DNA from 2 places in the Blautia sp. MSK18_10 genome. Region 1 is predicted to be linked to the other one. Evidence: riboswitches for the same ligand, from Rfam matches in the RefSeq annotation. Region 1 holds a riboswitch; the other holds the start of a gene.
The links. Region 1 has a riboswitch for ZMP and ZTP ahead of LI074_RS11205 (IMP cyclohydrolase). Riboswitches for the same ligand answer to the same signal wherever they lie in the genome.
Positions count from the first base shown of each region.

Region 2: another riboswitch for ZMP and ZTP. It lies ahead of LI074_RS06680 (formate--tetrahydrofolate ligase); the one in region 1 lies ahead of LI074_RS11205 (IMP cyclohydrolase).

Region 1 is NZ_JAJCGT010000026.1:4,912-19,143, forward strand. It holds gene LI074_RS11200 (phosphoribosylaminoimidazolecarboxamide formyltransferase) at 1-199, opposite strand, end outside; gene LI074_RS11205 (IMP cyclohydrolase) at 329-1,042, opposite strand; ZMP/ZTP riboswitch at 1,114-1,194, opposite strand; gene LI074_RS11210 (peptidoglycan recognition protein family protein) at 1,286-2,119, opposite strand; gene guaB (IMP dehydrogenase) at 2,237-3,694, opposite strand; gene LI074_RS11220 (DUF6106 family protein) at 3,804-4,307, opposite strand; gene groL (chaperonin GroEL) at 4,668-6,287, opposite strand; gene groES (co-chaperone GroES) at 6,419-6,703, opposite strand; gene codY (GTP-sensing pleiotropic transcriptional regulator CodY) at 7,126-7,911, opposite strand; gene topA (type I DNA topoisomerase) at 8,283-10,352, opposite strand; gene dprA (DNA-processing protein DprA) at 10,484-11,401, opposite strand; gene LI074_RS11250 (YifB family Mg chelatase-like AAA ATPase) at 11,422-12,954, opposite strand; gene LI074_RS11255 (helix-turn-helix domain-containing protein) at 13,328-13,543, shown strand; gene LI074_RS11260 (hypothetical protein) at 13,622-14,224, opposite strand.
Region 2 is NZ_JAJCGT010000011.1:25,616-31,191, reverse strand. It holds gene LI074_RS06690 (LysR family transcriptional regulator) at 1-905, opposite strand, end outside; gene LI074_RS06685 (aspartate ammonia-lyase) at 1,003-2,445, shown strand; gene LI074_RS06680 (formate--tetrahydrofolate ligase) at 2,554-4,239, opposite strand; ZMP/ZTP riboswitch at 4,404-4,489, opposite strand; gene LI074_RS17785 (hypothetical protein) at 4,660-4,740, opposite strand; gene LI074_RS17780 (DUF6783 domain-containing protein) at 4,787-4,840, opposite strand; gene LI074_RS17775 (DUF6783 domain-containing protein) at 4,817-4,909, shown strand; gene LI074_RS06675 (hypothetical protein) at 5,164-5,298, shown strand; gene LI074_RS06670 (aminotransferase class I/II-fold pyridoxal phosphate-dependent enzyme) at 5,467-5,576, shown strand, end outside.

The DNA of each region.
Region 1 (14,232 bases):
TAAAAGATGTAGCTGCAGGAAGTCCTGTTGCTTTCTTCAGATTGGATACCAGCTGCCAGCCATTAAAAGCATCCAGGAAATTGATATATCCCGGTCTCCCGGAAAGGATCTTTACCGGAAGCTCAGATCCGTCTGCCATATAAATTTTTGCAGGTTTCTGATTCGGGTTACAGCCATATTTTAATTCGAATTCTTTCATTATATAAATCCTCCGTATGAACCAAATAAGTATTTTAAAATTAATTCCTGTAAATAATTTCTTACTGCGAAAGCATCGTCTTATGTTCACAATAATCTATGAGCACTATCTGTACTCAGTAAGTGACTATTATTTATTCTTATTAATGATCTTGCTTTCGTACTTACCTGTCTCAATATCAATATATCTTACAAACAGAGATACTTTGTTATCTTCGTTCAGGCTGTTCCAGAGAAGTTCTGCAAACTCATCTATATCATCCGGAATTGCTACCAGTTTCGGTTCGCCTTCAAAGCTTGGAAGTGGATTTCCGTCACATTTATAAGTATGGATGAAATGTCCCTCTCCTGCAATGGCATTCTCGTATGCAAATGTGTATCTGTTACATGCATCCGGATTTCCGTTGTTGCTCTTGAGAATTGACATTGCATAGTTGAATTTTCCGTTCTCTACGTGCATAACACCGGAGATACGAGGTGTATAGTTCGGACCGTCCGGCTCGAATTCTCTGCTTCTTAAGGACTGCTCAAAAGTAAGCTGATGATCCATTCCCTCATAAATGGTATCTGTCTGATCTCCGTTAGTTACGATTGTTTTGTTTCCCAGTACACGTACAGGTGCATAGATGATCAGACTCGGATCTGTAAGTTTGGACGGATCAAATGCCTGGGTACGGATTCCCTCACCATCCTCTACAAATACTCTGTTTCTGCTGTTCTCGCTTCTGCCCATGATGAAATAAGCTGTCACTGCTTTCTTACCGTCTGCGGAACGTCCAATCACAATTCCTCTGCCAGGATAGGAATTCTCTTTCAGTTCTTTTTCCAGTGATAACATTTCCATAATTTTTCTCCTTTTCGTTAAAAATAAGGTTAAAAAAAGCCTGGGAAACCTATTTATTCATTGAATAATTTCCAGGCTGCCCAGGCGGTCGGCTCATATACTCGCTGCACTCCCTGTAGGTAATCCTACTTCCGCCAGTCATGCAGGCACTGTCGTGAAAAAAAATCACACGTTGTTATTATAGTACAATACTTCTTTGTGGATTTCAAGGCAAATTTTTTTGTACTGTGCTGAATTTTCGTTTTACTGAACATCCTGCAAACCATAATCAACATCAATCTGCGCCGCAATATCCGATTTCATCTGTATCCATGCATCCGGATTCTCCACATAATATTTCGGACAGTTTTTTCCGGTAACATCATAATGCCGGATCACGTTCTCTGATGTAAGCCCAAACCGCACGCACAACCACGCAGAAAGCTTCACTGCCGAATCATAAGTTGCCTCATTAAATTTCCCCGTCTCATCCGGATGACAGCACTCGATGGACAAAGTATCTACATTACGTGAGTTCGTCGCATAGGACATCTCTGACGTAGGAATACACTGCACCACTTCCCCATCCAGCCCCACTACAAAATGACTGCTCACCTTTGTGTCATGAGTAGTCGCCAGATTCTCGAAGTAGTTCCTGTTTGCAATGGCTGTTGCCCCCGGATTTGCAGTATAATGAATGGCAATATACTGTACACTCTCAATAGGAATCTGCGGTCTGGAATATTCATTCGGTGTCAGCAGTTCCACATCTATGTACGGCGCCCCTTCTTTCTGCCATTGTTCCGGTCCGCCTGAAGAATCCGCATTATCTGTTCCTGACTGTTCCGCATCAGAAACCATCGTGTCAGAATTATGTAAAAAGTCCCCAATACTCCATCCATTTTCACTGGCCCGATTTATTATGATCCACCCACTCAGAACTATGATCACGAGCAGCATAAGGCTCATAAGAATTCTCTGATTTCTCTGCCTTACTCTGCTGCTCTTTCGTTTTTTCGACCTGCTGTTTTTCTTTTTTACTGCAGTTTTCCCTGTTCTGGTATCTGTTTTTTTCTTTTTGTTTATATGCTTTTGCATTTTTACCTTCTCTTACGGGATTTTACTCCCTGCAAAAAATACCCCGGCCGGCATGCCTGGAAATCTTATTTCTTTCCATCAGCAGCCAGCCGGGGCATATATTACACCTGAAATTTATTATTTGTCATCTACGCTATAGTTCGGAGCTTCTTTTGTGATATGAATATCATGTGGATGAGATTCCTTAAGAGACGCTGCAGAAATCTTGATGAATCTGCCTGTTTCTTTGAGTTTCTCAATAGTTTCTGCTCCACAATATCCCATACCGGAACGGAGACCGCCCATGAGCTGGAATACAGTATCCTCAACATGTCCTTTGTAAGCAACACGTCCTTCTACGCCTTCCGGAACAAGTTTCTTCGCATTCTCCTGGAAGTAACGGTCTTTACTTCCGTTCTCCATAGCTGCGATAGATCCCATACCGCGGTATACTTTATATTTTCTGCCCTGATACAGTTCGAATGTTCCCGGGCTCTCGTCGCATCCTGCAAACATGCTTCCCATCATGCAGACATTCGCACCGGCTGCGATTGCCTTTGTGACATCTCCGGAATACTTGATACCACCGTCTGCAATGATCGGGATTCCGTATTCTTTTGCAGCTTCGTAGCAGTCCATAACAGCAGTGATCTGCGGAACACCGATACCTGCAACAACTCGTGTGGTACAGATAGATCCAGGTCCGATACCAACCTTAACTGCATCTACACCGGCCTCGATCAGAGCCTTTGTCGCAGCACCTGTTGCTACGTTACCTGCGATTACCTGCAGTTCCGGATATGCTGCCTTGATCTCGCGTACAGCCTTCAGAATGTTCTCTGAATGTCCATGTGCAGAATCAATTACGATCACGTCTACAGATGCCTTTACAAGTGCATCAACACGTGCAAGTACATTAGCAGTGATTCCTACCGCAGCACCGCAGAGAAGACGTCCCTGCTCATCCTTTGCAGCCAGAGGATATTTGATCTGTTTCTCAATATCTTTAATAGTAATTAAGCCTTTTAAGTTAAAGTCATCATCTACAATAGGTAATTTCTCTTTACGTGATTTTGCCAGAATCTTCTTGGCATCTTCCAGTGTAATTCCTTCTTTGGCTGTGATCAGTCCCTCAGAAGTCATGCACTCTTTGATCTTCTTGCTGAAATCTGTCTCAAACTTCAGATCACGATTAGTAATGATTCCGACCAGTTTTCTGCCCTCTGTGATCGGCACACCGGAGATACGGAATTTTGCCATTAACTCATCTGCGTCTTTAAGTGTATGTTCAGGAGATAAATAGAAAGGATCTGTGATAACACCGTTCTCAGAACGTTTTACCTTGTCTACCTCTTCTGCCTGCGCTTCAATGGACATATTCTTATGAATAATACCAATACCACCCTGTCTCGCCATAGCGATTGCCATGCGATGCTCGGTTACTGTATCCATTCCTGCACTCATCATAGGAATGTTCAGTTTAACCTTCTTTGTTAAGTAAGTTGTGACATCTACCTGATTCGGAATTACCTTTGAATATGCCGGAACTAACAGCACGTCATCAAAAGTAATGCCTTCACCAATGATAGTACCCATTGCATTTCCTCCCTTGCGTATATGAAATTAAATTACTATTGTAATGTAAAAAGGAACCAGCAACTGGTCCTTTTATTTTCAACAAGTGTAACAAAAATCAGATTCTATGTCAATCCAAAAAAACTTTGCTCGGTGCTGAATTTTTCATAGCCTGTGCAAGTGCCTCATCCGGTTCCAGGATGATCTTGCATAAATTTCCGTCCAGTCTTGTGATAACACCAAAGCGTTTATGCTCCGGATTTCCTGATGAAAAGTCCAGTACTTTCATGTTCTGGTTTCCGTTGTAATAGTCCATTCTGTGGGAATCCAGCGGTGCTGCCAGATCTGCTTCTGATAATTTGAAGCTCTTTACTTTCTTTCTTTTTGTCTTTGACATGATCATGTCGATGTCAAAATCGCCATTGATAAACAGATATTCATATTCTACATCTGTTTTCGGAATTACAAAGTAGCATGCAATTCCAAGTGCTACGGCAATGATCAGTGCCAGCGGTGTGATGATAAGTCCGGCAAATACTGCCAGCACTGTCAAAACGATCAGACCGTATTTGAGCAGGCTGTCTTTAGCCGTCTTATCTTTCTTTACCAGTAATTCTGAATACAAGTCGCCCATTGTTTCGTCTCCTTTTCATTTGTTCAGCTGTTGAAAGCAGCTTTTTTTGCACAGCATATTTAACAATTATATTTTATTCATCATGCTGTTTTTCTGCATTATATCACAAAACGGAACCATCGTCTATGACGACGGTTCCGTTTCACATATTCCACCTGTACTATTGTTACTGTTCACACACCACTGTTCCGCGAGGTGTTTTGGCATGAATATGCCAAAATCCCGAGACATACAAGCCAAAATTCCATTGCCGCAGGCAATCTGGAATGAATTTTGGCTATGTTACTGTGAACGGAATGAACAGTAACATACTATTTTTATCTGAGCATACTGCGGTATAATTTTATCGTTTATTAAAAATTACATCATTCCCATTCCAGGATTAGCAGCCGGTGCAGGTGTGTCTTCTTTGATAATTGCAACAGCAGATTCTGTTGTAAGTAATGTAGATGCAACACTTGTAGCATTCTGAAGAGCACTTCTTGTAACCTTTGCAGGGTCAAGGATACCTTCGCTTACCATATCTACATATCTTTCGTTCAGAGCATCGAAGCCGATTCCCGGTTCGGATTCTCTTACTTTGTTGATGATTACGGAACCTTCAAGTCCTGCATTTGCAGAAATGCGGAACAGAGGAGCTTCCAGAGCTTTCAGGATGATATTTGCACCTGTCTTCTCGTCACCTTCCAGAGTTGCTGCAAGTTTTGCAACTTCTTTGGATGCGTGGATGTAAGCAGATCCACCACCTGCGATGATACCTTCTTCTACTGCTGCTCTTGTAGCTGCAAGAGCATCTTCCAGACGAAGCTTAGCTTCTTTCATTTCTGTCTCAGTGGAAGCACCAACACGGATAACAGCTACACCGCCAGCCAGTTTTGCAAGTCTTTCCTGTAATTTTTCTTTATCAAATTCAGATTTTGTTTCTTCAATCTGTCCACGAATCTGAGCAACACGGTTTGCGATTGCATCTTTGTCACCCATGCCGTCAACGATAACTGTGTTCTCTTTTGCAACTTTAACAGATTTTGCACGTCCTAACTGCTCCATAGTTGCGTCTTTCAGTTCCAGACCAACTTCTTCGGAGATTACCTGGCCGCCTGTAAGGATTGCGATATCCTGAAGCATTTCTTTTCTTCTGTCACCATATCCCGGAGCTTTGACAGCTACTACCTGGAAAGTTCCTCTTAATTTGTTTACGATCAGAGTTGTAAGAGCTTCACCCTCTACATCTTCAGCAATGATAAGAAGTTTCGCACCAACTTTTACGATCTGCTCCAGTAATGGAAGGATTTCCTGGATGTTGCTGATCTTCTTGTCTGTGATCAGGATATATGGATCTTCCAGATTTGCTTCCATTTTTTCCATATCTGTTGACATATATGCGGATACATATCCACGATCGAACTGCATACCTTCTACAAGGTCAAGTTCTGTGTGCATTGTCTTGGATTCTTCTACTGTGATAACGCCGTCTTTGGAAACTTTTTCCATAGCATCTGCTACTAACTGTCCAACAGTCTCATCGCTTGCGGAAATAGATGCAACGTTTGCGATCTGTTTCTTGCCGCTGATTGTCTGGCTCATGTTCTTGATTGCTTCTACAGCTACATCTGTAGCTTTCTTCATTCCTTTTCTGAGGATGATCGGGTTAGCGCCTGCTGCCAGGTTTCTCATTCCTTCGTGAACCATAGCCTGTGCAAGAACAGTAGCTGTTGTTGTACCATCACCTGCTACATCGTTTGTTTTGGAAGCAACTTCTTTGATCAGCTGTGCGCCCATGTTTTCAAATCCGTCTTCCAGTTCGATTTCTTTTGCGATTGTAACACCGTCGTTTGTGATAAGCGGAGCACCGTATGGTTTGTCAAGAACTACGTTTCTTCCTTTCGGTCCTAATGTTACTCTTACTGTATCAGCTAATTTATTTACACCAGCTTCAAGAGCTGCTCTGGCTTCTGCGCCGAATTTAATTTCTTTTGCCATGATAATATGACCTCCTGATTCAAATTTTGATCTCTATGAATTCTTTCTGATACTTAGCCGGTATTTCATGTTACATCCTGTAAATATTATCTTATAAGTATCTTCATTTATGTTTTCTATTTTGATATTGCTTATTTAACAATTGCAAGAATATCATTCTGTTTTACGATAATGTATTCTGTGCCATCCATCTTTACTTCTGTTCCTGAATATTTGGAGTAGATAACTTTATCACCTACAGCTACTTCCATTTTTACTTCTTTGCCGTCAACAACTCCGCCAGGTCCTACAGCTACAACTTCTGCCTGCTGTGGTTTCTCCTGTGCCTGTCCCGGAAGAACGATTCCGGATTTTGTTGTTTCTTCTGCTTCAACCTGTTTTAATACAACTCTGTCACCTAAAGGTACTAATGTCATGATCTATATCCTCCTTTATTCTCCAACTAAAACTTTCCTGTTACCGTACTCTTTCCGTTATCGCAAAATATCCGGCAACTGTTTCGGCACTCTGTCTAATTCTGCCGATTTTTGCTAGCACTCATTTACTTCGAGTGCTAATCACTGTCCTTATATTATTGAAAATGAGTCGATTTCGCAAGTGCTTTTATCATTATAAAATAATCTATATTCTCTTTTTTACTTATATATTCTCTTTTTTTCTTTTGTTTTCTTAATTTGCAAATAATTTTGTCATATCTTCCTTGTCTTTCGCACTCAGTTGAATTGTCTTCAAATACATTAATTAAGAGGCTTGCTATAATTCCTGTAACATAATAAAAAGACCGTCCACCATACAGCAGACAGCCTTCTTGCATTCATTATTTATGGAAGCTTCTATATCAGGATTTCTTATTTCTCTGAGCTTTAATCTCTTCCAGTTCATCAAAGATGACTTCATTCAGCACTTTAATGTAGGTTCCTTTCATACCGGAAGATCTGGATTCGATCACACCGGCACTTTCAAACTTCCTCAAAGCGTTTACGATAACAGATCTGGTGATTCCCACGCGGTCTGCGATCTTACTTGCAACCAGGATTCCCTCATCTCCGTCAAGTTCATCAAAAATATGGATGATCGCCTCCAGTTCGGAGAAAGATAAAGTATTAAACGCAGATTTCACTACCTGCTGCTTTCTGTCCTCCTCAGCATTCTCTTCATGAACCGCTCTCATCATCTCAAGCCCTACAACGGTTGTTCCATATTCACTGACAATAATATCTTCAATGTCATATGGTTTCTCATAACGATACATAAATACAGTACCCAGTCGTTCCCCTGCAATATCTATCGGATTAATGATTCCCTGATAACTGCTTGATACATGTTCAAATCCCAGTGTCTGAAGATTTACATTCTCTTTTGTTGACAGGACACCCAGAAATCTCTCGTTTAACAGGGAATCTACATATCCGCCAACCTTGTCCTCGATCAGTTCAGTGATCTCCTCTACTCCCGGGCATAAACTGACACCCAGAACCTTTCCTTTTTTACTGAGAACCAGAATGTTGGAACTCAGTGTCTCCATCAGAACCTGACAGATGTCATTAAATACCACTTTGCTGGAACTGCTGTTATGCAGAAGTTTATTAATTTTTCTTGTTCTATCCAGCAGCTGAACACTCATATTGTCCTCCTTTCACCCTGTACATATCCGAAATCTTTCTGTCATTATTTCATAAATGAGCAGTCACTTTCTTTTGCTCGCAAGGAAGATTCAGACACACATGGTTATTAACATTACTGATACTTTGATTTTACACGTTTTAAAGTCAAATTACAAGACAAATTTTACTATTTTTTTATTTATTTTTGCTTTTCTGAAAATAGATTCCTTTTATAATATTATTCAATAAATATCATCATCAAAAATTCAAAGGATTGAAGACAAAAAGTCAGAAAGTCACTGACTGTAAGACAAAAAACGGAACTGTTGCATTAATGAAATTCATTTTCAACTGCTGCAACAGTCCCATTTATAACATTTACAATCCGTTATTATTCTTTCTCGTCCTTTGCCTCTACATATCCACATGTCTCCTGGCTACAGACAAGCTTATTCCCCTTTTCCACCATATAGCTTCCACATTTCGGACATTTCTTTGCTGATGGTTTCTGCCAGGACATGAAATCACAATCCGGATTATCCTCACATCCGTAGTACTTACGTCCTTTTTTGGTTTTCTTAAGCACAATCTCTTTTCCACATTTCGGACATGCCACCCCGATCTTCTCAAAATATGGTTTGGTATTTTTGCATTCCGGAAATCCCGGACATGCAAGGAATCGTCCATGAGGACCATATTTAATCACCATATGTCTGCCACAGTTTTCGCAGATCACATCTGTCACTTCATCCTGAATATCAACCTTTTCAAGTTCTTCCTCTGCAGCATCTACATCCTTCTTCAGATCCGGATAGAAGTTGCTTACTACTGTCTTCCACTTTACAGTTCCTGCTGCCACACAGTCCAGAAGCCCTTCCATAGTCGCAGTGAAGTTTACATCTACAATACTCGGGAAAGCCTGTTTCATAATATTATTGACAACTTCCCCCAACTCTGTAACATACAGGTTCTTCTGTTCTTTTGCAACATAACGGCGGCTGATGATCGTTGTGATCGTCGGCGCATAGGTACTTGGACGTCCAATCCCCAGTTCTTCCATAGTCTTGACCAGAGATGCCTCTGTATAATGTGCAGGCGGCTGCGTGAAATGCTGTTCTGGTTTCAGTTCCTTAAGACTAAGCTTCATTCCTCTTTCAAGACTCTGATTCAGAACATTTCCTTTTTTCTGGTCCTCTTCATCTGTGTATACAGACATAAATCCGTCAAATATGATCTTGGAGGCAGAGACTGTAAAAATATACTGGTCTGCACCAATCTTTACAGATGTTGTTTCGTATTTTGCAGGAGCCATTCTGCTGGCCGCAAAACGTCTCCAGATAAGCTGATACAGTCTGAACTGATCTCTTGAAAGAGATTCCTTCAGTACAGCCGGTGTACGGCTGATGTCTGTAGGACGGATCGCTTCGTGAGCATCCTGGATCTTCTGTCCCTTTTTCACAGCTTTCTCAGACTTTGAAACATAATCCTCTCCGTACTGAGCAGTGATATATTCTCTTGCAGCAGCATCTGCTTCCTCTGAGATTCGGGTGGAATCTGTACGCAGATAAGAGATCACACCTACCGTTCCATTTCCTTTGATATCAATTCCTTCATACAGCTGCTGTGCCAGACGCATTGTCTTCTGTGTGGAAAAGTTTAAGGTCTTGGCTGCTTCCTGCTGTAAGGTACTTGTAGTAAAGGGAAGCGGTGCATTCTTGATCCTCTCGCCTTTCTTTACTTCATTGATCTCATATTCTTTATCTTTCAGAGAGGCCAGAAGTTTATCCATTTCCTCTTTGCTGTGGATATCCATCTTTTTATCTGTTCCATAAAACTTCGCCTGCAACGGTTTCTTCTCACCCTTCACCTGAAAATCTCCCTCCAGGCTCCAGTATTCTTCCGGAATAAACGCATTGATCTCATCTTCTCTGTCACAGATGATACGAAGCGCAACAGACTGTACGCGCCCCGCACTTAAGCCTCTCTTGACTTTTGCCCAGAGAAGCGGGCTGATGGTATAACCTACCATACGGTCAAGCATACGTCTTGCCTGCTGTGCATCTACCAGATCCATATCCAGGTCTCTGGCCTGTTTGATTGATGATTTTACTGCTGTCTTGGTAATCTCGTTAAAGGTAATCCTGTGCATCTTCTTCGGATCTTCTTTTAATGCCTGCATCAGATGCCAGGAAATTGCCTCTCCCTCGCGGTCAGGGTCAGTTGCAAGATAAATCTTATCTGCTTTCTTTGCAGCCTTGCGAAGCTTTGCAAGCAGTTCTCCCTTTCCTCTGATCGTTATATATTTGGGTTCAAAATCATGCTCAACATCAATTCCGAACTGACTCTTCGGGAAATCACGGACATGTCCGTTAGAAGCTTCCACATCGTAATTCGCACCGAGAAATTTCTTTATTGTTTTCACTTTTGCAGGTGATTCTACTATCACCAGATATTTCGCCATGCTACCTCTCCTAGTCGTAATCTGTTATTCTTCACAGTGTCCCTGAACGGGCACATTGCCTGACAGCGATATTGTTACATATAAAAATCGCCCTGCGCCGCAGAAACGTGAAGCACAATAATCATAAATCGTCAACTGTCTTTTACATAATAATGTCTCCCGCTCTCTCTTATGAGCCCCCGCAGTGTCAGTTCCACAAGACAGTTGCTTACCTGTGCCGGGGAAAAGCCTGTTTTTCTCACAATGTAGTCGGGATTTTTTGGTCGTAAATCGAGACAACTATACACCATATTCAAATCTCTTGCAAGTCCCAAGTTGTTTTTTTCACCGTTTTGTGTTACTTTTTCCATCGAAATTCCAAGTTCTTCCAGCATAATTTCCGGACAGTATGCAATCCCTGCGCCGTCGTAGATCAGCTTATGGCAGCCTCTGCTGAGTTCATCTGTCACTGCCCCCGGAATCGCATAGACCATCTTTCCCTGTTCCAGTGCAAATCCCGCAGTGATCAGCGAACCGCTGTTTTCTTTTGCTTCCACTACCAGAACCGCGTCTGACAAAGCACTGATGATCCGGTTTCGCGCCGGGAAATGCCAGGAAACAGGTCCTGAACCCAGTGGACATTCACTGATGATCCCACCATTTTCCCATAAGATCCTCTCATAAAGTTTTCTGTTAGATTTCGGATAGCATACATCAACACCACTTCCAAGCACCGCAAATGTAGGCATCTTTCCTTCCAGTGCGCCTTTATGTCCTTCTGAATCAATGCCAAGTGCCATACCGCTGATAATCTGGACTCCAGCTACACTTAACGCTTTCGCATACCGGAATGCCTGCATCCTTCCATAAGGACTGCACATTCTGGCACCGATCACTGCCACCGTTCTTCTCTTAGGATCAGGAAGTCTGCCTTTTACATAAAGCTTTGCCGGCATGGAGGAATACTGCTTCATTATCTGAGGATATTCCGGATCTGATTTCTCAATACATCGTATCTGACCTGTACTGTATTCTTCTGTATGATTATTTTTCACATCAGTTCTTTCCATATAAAATACCTCTCTGACCTTTATTTTATGACAGAATCTTTGTCAAATGCCCTGTACGAAAGTGCTTCTCCGATATGATGACCGGCAATCATTTCTTCCCCTTCCATATCCGCAATTGTTCTGGCTACCTTCAGGATCCTGTGATAGGATCTGGCACTGAATGCGATTTTTTCAAAGGCTCTTGCCAGAAGTCGGGATGCGCTGTCTGTAAGAGGGCAGAATTTATCGATCAGACTGCTCTTCAGCTGCCCGTTAAAATTTATTTTCTCATCTTTATACCGTTCTTCCTGGATCTTCTGTACTTTTTCCACTCTTTTTCTGATAGCAGCGGAATTTTCTCCCTTTCTTCCACAGTGAAGCTGTGAAAAAGAAACCGGCGGTACCTCAGTGCTGATATCAATTCTGTCCAGAAGAGGGCGACTGATCTTTCCCATATAATGTGTGATCTCACCTGCTGTACAGGTGCATCTGTTTAAATCCGGATAATAACCGCAGGGACAGGGGTTCATCGCTGCACATAACATAAAATCCGCCGGAAAGTTGTAAGTTCCGCTTGCTCTGGCTATCTGGATCACTTTATCCTCCATGGGCTGTCGCAGAAGTTCCAGACTTGCTCTGGAAAATTCCGGCATTTCATCCAGAAAGAGTACACCTTTATGCGCAAGAGTGATTTCGCCGGGTCTGGGATTACGCCCGCCTCCTGCAATTGCCTGCGGAGTACTTGTATGATGAGGGCTGCGAAATGGTCTCTCATCGATCAGAGGATGTTCTCTTGAAAGAAGTCCTGCAATACTGTAAATTCTGGTAAGCTCCAGCTTTTCTTCAAAGCCAAGCCCAGGCATGATCGTCGGCAGTCTTCTGGCAAGCATGGTTTTGCCCGTTCCCGGAGGTCCGATAAGGAGAAGATTGTGAAATCCGCTTACTGCAATTTCCGCCGCTCTTTTTGCCCCTTCCTGTCCTTCAATGTCTGAAAAATCCATTCCCATATCTGTATTTATAATAGAAGGAATTTCTTCCTGTATTTCCCTCTTCAGATAGGGTTCCGGATTCTTAAGACACTCGACCAGTTCCCGTAAATTTTTTACTCCTGCTACCGGCACATCCCTGATCAGTCTTCCTTCTTTCAGATTCTCATAGGGAACTACGCAAAAACGACTGCCCAAACTTCTTGCACACAACACAATCGGCAGGATTCCGGATATCCCATGGATTTCTCCGTCCAGACCGATCTCCCCTGCCATCATAACTCTGCTGACAACCTGAGGGCTGATCATCTCAAAAGCAGCCAACACTGCTGCTGCCACCGGTACATCAAAACCGGCTCCCTCTTTCTTCATGTCTGCAGGAGCAAAATTGACGGTAATTCTCTTTGGTGGAAACTGATAACCATTATTCTTGAGTGCTGTGCGTACCCGTTCCTGCGCTTCCTTTACCTGCGCAGAAGGAAATCCTACCATGATAAAGGAAGGAAGTCCGTTACTTACATCAGCTTCTACCTGCACAGGGCATACTTCCACCCCAAAAATTGCAGCTGATAATACACTTGCAAACAAATATAAACTCCTTTCTTCCGGCATAAATCTCCCCCGATATTTATGCTCACCAAAAAATATATAACAATTCGTTACTGTTCACTCCGTTCACAGTAACGTAGCCAAAATTCATTCCAGATTGCCTGCGGCAATGGAATTTTGGCTTGTATGTCTCGCCAAACAGCGGACGACTGAATAGTTACATCACTTAAATTGTATTGGAAATTATTTCAGAAATCAGATTAGAAAAAAGATTATTTTTATAATAGACCATTTTGCTCTGTTTTGCAACCGTTCATTTTGTTCTGTTTTATACTTTTTTCAGTACATAATCTGCGAAGGCTTTTCACAGATCATGTTTGGGAGTACACTACAAAACAGAGAGGTGAACTATATGAAATTTCAGCGTATTCAGGATTTACGTACAGATGCTGACATGTCACAGAAACAGCTCAGCGAAATTCTTCACATCAGCCAGCGTTCCTACTCTCACTATGAGACAGGTTCACGCAATATCCCGGTTGAAATGCTTATCAGACTGGCAAATTATTACGATATAAGTGTTGATTATCTGGTAGGACGCACTGATAAAAAAGAGATGAATAAATAAGTAAAATCACTTTTTTTAATATAAAAGGATTCCTGTAACTGTTTATGTTACTGAATCCTTTTATATTTTTTGTATCTTTTATTCTTTTATCATAACAGTATCCACAGAAGGATGGACTTTTGCACCCTCCGCTTTTGTTTTTGTCTTAATATTCACATAAAGACGACCATTATCAAAGGTAAGATAACCCTTTGCTACATTTCCCAGCGAGTCTGTAAACGAGAATCTGGTTGCATTTCCTGCGACGGATTTCTTTACTTTTGCCTTGCAGGTGGCTGTCTTTTTCTTATTTGTCTGTGAATAAGTAAAGGTAACCGACTTCTGACTGAGTTTCTTAATTTTGATCTTAACCCTGCCGTTCTTACTGCGCCAGGTTCCCAGATAATCCTCCGGATTAAAAACATAAGCCCGTTCCAGAACCGGTGTGGGCGTTACCGTAGGAATCGGTGTTGGGGTAGGTGTGGGCGTAGCTGCAGGTGTCGGTGTTACAGTGGGAACTCTTTCCAATGCCGCGATCGCTTCTGCTTTTCTCTGCTCTCTGTCCACATTCTTTCTGTGTTGAAGCAACAGAGTGCCTGCCAGCATAAGCAGGATAAACAGGATAATTACAATTATCAGAAGTTTTATAAGTCTTTTTTTCTTTTTATTCCGTTTCTGTTTCCCGTTGTTTGTTACCGACAAATCTGCAT
Region 2 (5,576 bases), on a different contig from region 1:
ATGGCTCTGCTGATATAGCGGCCTTTCTTCCAGTAAAAAAACACAGTGCGTTTACTGCTCTGACCGGGCAGCTTATAAAAAACAAGTTCTGAATTTGTTGGAACTCTGGAGAGCAGAAGATCCCCGATGAAAGTGATACCCATTCCCAAACATGCAATATTATAGGCAGTCATCTGCTGATCCAGGCGAAATACTACAGAAGGCGAAAAGTGATTTTCCTGACAAATGGTAAGTGCACGCTTACCGGTATCATTATCTGAACGAAGAATAATAAATGGTTCGTTCTCGAATTTGTTTAATGGAACAGAAGGAATATGAGAAGAACGGAACTGCCCGTTCCGGATTTCCTCAATAGGAATCTGATATTTCTGCAGTCTGGTATTTACTGAATAATTTTTGGGAACTGCAAGAAGAAGTTGTTCTTTCTGGTAGATATAACGTTCAAAAATCTGGTTATCCAGAATACAGTTATCAATCACCAGATCTAACTTTCCGGCCTGGAGAAACTGGGATAGCTTTGCTGTACTTTCTTCTACAAGAGAAATTTGAACATGGGGGAATTTTTGGGAAAAATCAGCAATAAGGGGAGGCAGAATCCACGAAGAAAAAAAGTTACTGCCACCTACATTAAGAGTTCCTGTTTTGAGATTTCCCAGATCCAGTAGGTAGTTTTCGAGATTATTTTCAATATCCATGACTTTTTCAACAGCCTGTATATAATGTTTTCCGACTTCAGTTAACTGTAAAGGTTTGGTACTTCGATCAAAAATAGGATAGCCAATACGGTTTTCCACACGTTTTACATTGGCGCTTAAAGAAGGCTGCGAAATGAAAAGAGCAGCAGCAGCTTTGGAAAAGCTTTTTTCCTTGTAGACCTCATAGATGTATTCCATTCCCTGAAACATATAAACTCCTCCGATATATAATTTAAACACTATATATTTTATAAAAATATATGTATTTGATTATATTATAGCAGAGATATATAATGAGGGCAAATACATGGGAGGGCGAATAACTATGAAAAAAACAGACTATCGTGTAGAAAGGGATTCTATTGGTGTAAAGGATATTCCGGAAGATGTATATTATGGAGTACAATCTTTACGTGCGGCTGAAAATTTCCACATTACGGGGTTGAATATGCATCCGGAAATTATTAACAGTCTTGCATACATAAAAAAAGCAGCAGCGATAACCAATTGTGAGGTGGGGCTTCTTGAGAAGAAAAAAGCACAGGCGATTGTCCAGGCATGTGATGAAATTGTTTCAGGAAAATTCCATAATGAATTTATTGTGGATCCTGTTCAGGGAGGAGCTGGCACATCTTTAAATATGAATGCCAATGAAGTAATTGCAAATCGCGCGATTGAGATACTGGGAGGAAAAAAGGGCGATTATACAATTATAAATCCTAACGATGATGTGAATTGTGGACAGTCTACCAATGACGTTATTCCTACTGCCGGTAAAATGACTTCTCTTCGTTTGTTGCAGAATCTGAAAAAACAGCTTCTTCGCCTATATGATGCTCTTAATGAAAAAGCTACAGAGTTTGATCACATAATAAAAATGGGGCGTACACAGATGCAGGATGCAGTGCCGATTCGTCTGGGACAGGAATTTAAGGCATATTCGGTAGCAATCATGCGTGATATCCACAGAATGGATAAAGCAATGGATGAAATGCGGACTCTTAATATGGGAGGCACTGCTATTGGAACGGGAATTAATGCAGATGAAGGTTATCTGAGAAGAATTGTTCCAAATCTTACTGAAATCTCAGGAATGGACTTTATACAGGCCTTTGATTTGATTGATTCCACTCAGAATCTGGATCCATTTGTAGCCGTTTCCGGTGCTGTGAAAGCATGTGCGGTAACTCTTTCCAAAATGTCAAATGATCTCCGTCTGATGTCCTCCGGTCCACGTACTGGTTTTGGGGAGATTAATCTTCCGGCAAAACAGAATGGTTCTTCTATTATGCCAGGTAAAGTTAATCCGGTTATTCCTGAAGTAGTGAATCAGGTTGCTTTTAATATTATTGGTAATGATGTTACCATTACCATGGCTGCAGAGGCTGGTCAGCTGGAATTAAATGCGTTTGAGCCGATTATTTTCTATTGCATGTTCCAGTCTATCGATACTCTTGGCTATGCAGTCCAGACATTGGTGGATAATTGTATTGTAGGAATTACGGCAAATGAAGAAAGATGCCGTTATCTGGTAGAAAACAGTGTAGGTATTATCACTGCAATCAGCCCCCATCTTGGATATCAGAAGGCTGCGGATATTGCAAAAAAGGCAATTAAGACAGGCGAATCTGTAAGAAGTCTGATTCTGAAAGAAAAGCTTATGGACGAGGATGAACTTAATCGCATTCTGGATCCGGTCCATATGACGGAACCTGGTATTTCCGGAAAAGATTATCTTATAAAAAAATAAAGAAAAAAACAGGCGGGAAAATCTTCCCGCCTGTAAAATCGTCTGGACACATATCATATATAAATATGATTTTTATATTTTTGAATTATTCGACTGATTTCAACCGGATTAGAACAGACCTGTGATCTTACCTGTCTCGTCTACGTCGATTCTCTCAGCAGCCGGAACTTTAGGAAGACCTGGCATTGTCATGATCTCGCCTGTAAGAGCTACGATGAATCCTGCACCAGCGGAAATCTTCAGGTTACGTACTGTAACTTCGAAGTCAGTAGGAGCACCCAGTTTAGTCTGGTCATCTGTTAAGCTGTACTGTGTCTTAGCTACACAGATCGGGCAGTTGCCAAAGCCAAGAGCTTCTAACTGTTTCGCCTGTTTCTGAGCGTTAGCTGTCAGAACTACTTTCTTACCGCCATATACTTTCTGAACGATCTGGTTCAGTTTGTCTTCGATAGAACCTTCCAGTTCATATGCATAGGAGAAGTCGTTTGGTTCTTCAACAAGACGGATAACTTCTTCTGCAAGTTTGATTCCGCCTTCGCCGCCTTTTGCCCATACTTCAGAAAGAGCAACGTTAACGCCCAGTTCTTTACATTTAGCTTCTACAAAGTCAAGCTCTGCTTTTGTATCTGTAGGGAATGCGTTGATAGCAACAACACATGGAAGTTTGTATACGTTTTTGATGTTGGAAACGTGTTTTAACAGGTTCGGGATACCTTTTTCAAGAGCTTCCAGGTTTTCATTGTTAAGGTCAGCTTTAGCAACGCCGCCGTTGTATTTCAGGGCACGTACTGTAGCTACGATTACAACTGCGCTTGGTTTTAAACCAGCCATACGGCATTTGATATCAAGGAATTTCTCAGCACCAAGGTCAGCACCGAAACCAGCTTCTGTGATTGCATAATCAGCAAGCTTCATAGCCATCTTTGTAGCTGTTACAGAGTTACATCCATGAGCGATGTTTGCGAATGGTCCGCCATGTACGATTGCAGGAACGTGTTCCAGAGTCTGTACAAGGTTTGGTTTCAGAGCATCTTTTAACAGGGCTGTCATAGCGCCTTCTGCGTGAAGGTCACCTGCTGTTACAGGTTTCTGCTCGGAAACTTTTCCGTATGTATATCCGATGATGATCTTGGATAATCTTTCTTTCAGGTCTTTGATGTCGCTTGCAAGACAGAGAACTGCCATGATTTCAGATGCAACTGTGATGTCGTATCCGTCTTCACGAGGCATACCGTTTGTCTTTCCGCCAAGACCATCTACTACGTTACGAAGCTGACGGTCGTTCATATCTACACATCTTCTCCATGTGATCTTACGTGGGTCGATGTTTAATGCATTGCCCTGGAAGATATGGTTATCGATCATAGCTGCAAGTAAGTTGTTAGCTGCGCCAATGGCATGGAAGTCACCTGTGAAGTGAAGGTTAATATCTTCCATAGGAACAACCTGTGCATATCCGCCGCCTGCTGCACCACCTTTTACACCGAATACCGGTCCTAAGGATGGCTCACGAAGAGCTACCATAACACTCTTGCCAAGTCTCTGCATACCATCTGCAAGACCTACAGTAGTAGTAGTTTTACCTTCTCCTGCTGGAGTTGGGTTGATAGCTGTAACGAGGATTAATTTTCCATCCTTCTTATCACTTTCTTTCAGAAGATTGTAGTCGATTTTTGCTTTGTATTTTCCGTACTGCTCCAGATATTTGTCGTCAATACCTGCTTTCTCTGCGATCTGAGTAATTGGAAGCATCTCGCATTCCTGTGCAATTTCAATGTCTGATTTGAATCCCATAATTGTTTTTCTCCTTTCGTTTCCGCATAACATGAAAAACTTCTGTTGCTGTTCACTCCGCGATCAGCAACAATTATTAATTGAAAGAAGTATTGGCCGGTCTGCCTGGTATTCCTGATTTCTGCCCTGAAAGTTATAAAAAAAGGCCAGTATCTGAATATTTCAAATACTGCCCAGACGGTCGGCTCCCGCAAACCTCCGACTCCACGTGGTTTGCACTCCACTCTTTCCGTCAGTACTCGAAGGTTCTTTCAATTGATGAATACAATATATCATTTTGAGAAAAAAATGTCAAGAAAATTTTTGTTGAAACGTCAAAAAATGTGAGTAAACTGGATAAAAGTTGTGCAAATTGATAAGAGAAGAGAATCGTAATCCCTGGTAATGAAAGAAAATACGTTTTCTCAAGGGAAGAAATTGTTAAAAAATAAACACAGTTTTCCCTGATAAATGAAGAAAATATAAAAAGCGGGTAAAGCTAGAGCGTGTCTGAAAAATCATTCCCGCAATCTGCACGCCCCCACTTTGCGGGATATTTCACCCGAATTCAGTTGCCGTAGCCCGCTACGGCGCCCTCATCCGGGCAAAATATCCCACAAATTGTGACGCACATCTTGCAGAAAGCCTTTTTCAGACACGCTCTAGTGCAAAATATGGAAAATGGAATTGACAACAGTTCAGAAGATATGTTATTCTAAATTTTAGTATGAAAAGACACTATCGTTTTCATGCAAATATTTGCTCACATTCAGAGACAGTTTCTGAATGTTAAGCCATACGGACAGGCGGGGCAGTTGCCGGGTGGGAGACACCACATTATTGATTGAGTTAGAAGCTCAAATTTTATAAGTTGATTACTTTATAATAATCAGTGCGTAAGCACACATCATCTTGTGAAACGGTCAATAAGAGCATAGCATATATTTGCCAGCGATTGAAGACGACAGCAGTCATGAATATTTCAGAATACGGGAACAGGCACAGGATACAGACGGATTTATACGGGAAATCCGGTCAGTATATAAAGAGACAGAGCCTGAGAAATTCTATAGATCATGAGAGAAGCAGATGGTGAATGAACTTATCTGCTTCTTTTTTTGTGCAGATATAGCAAATATATATATAGAAATAATTGAATCATTGTGCCGGTTTGAGGCAGTATACAATTGCTGAATGATAGAACTGTATTTGCCGGTACATGACGACAGGAAAAGAGGAACATGTCAAATGGATTATGAAAGACAACAGCATGCGCCCATATATGAAGCACTGGAACGTTTCCGAAAGAAGAGAGTCGTTCCCTTTGATGTGCCGGGACATAAAAGAGGAAGAGGAAA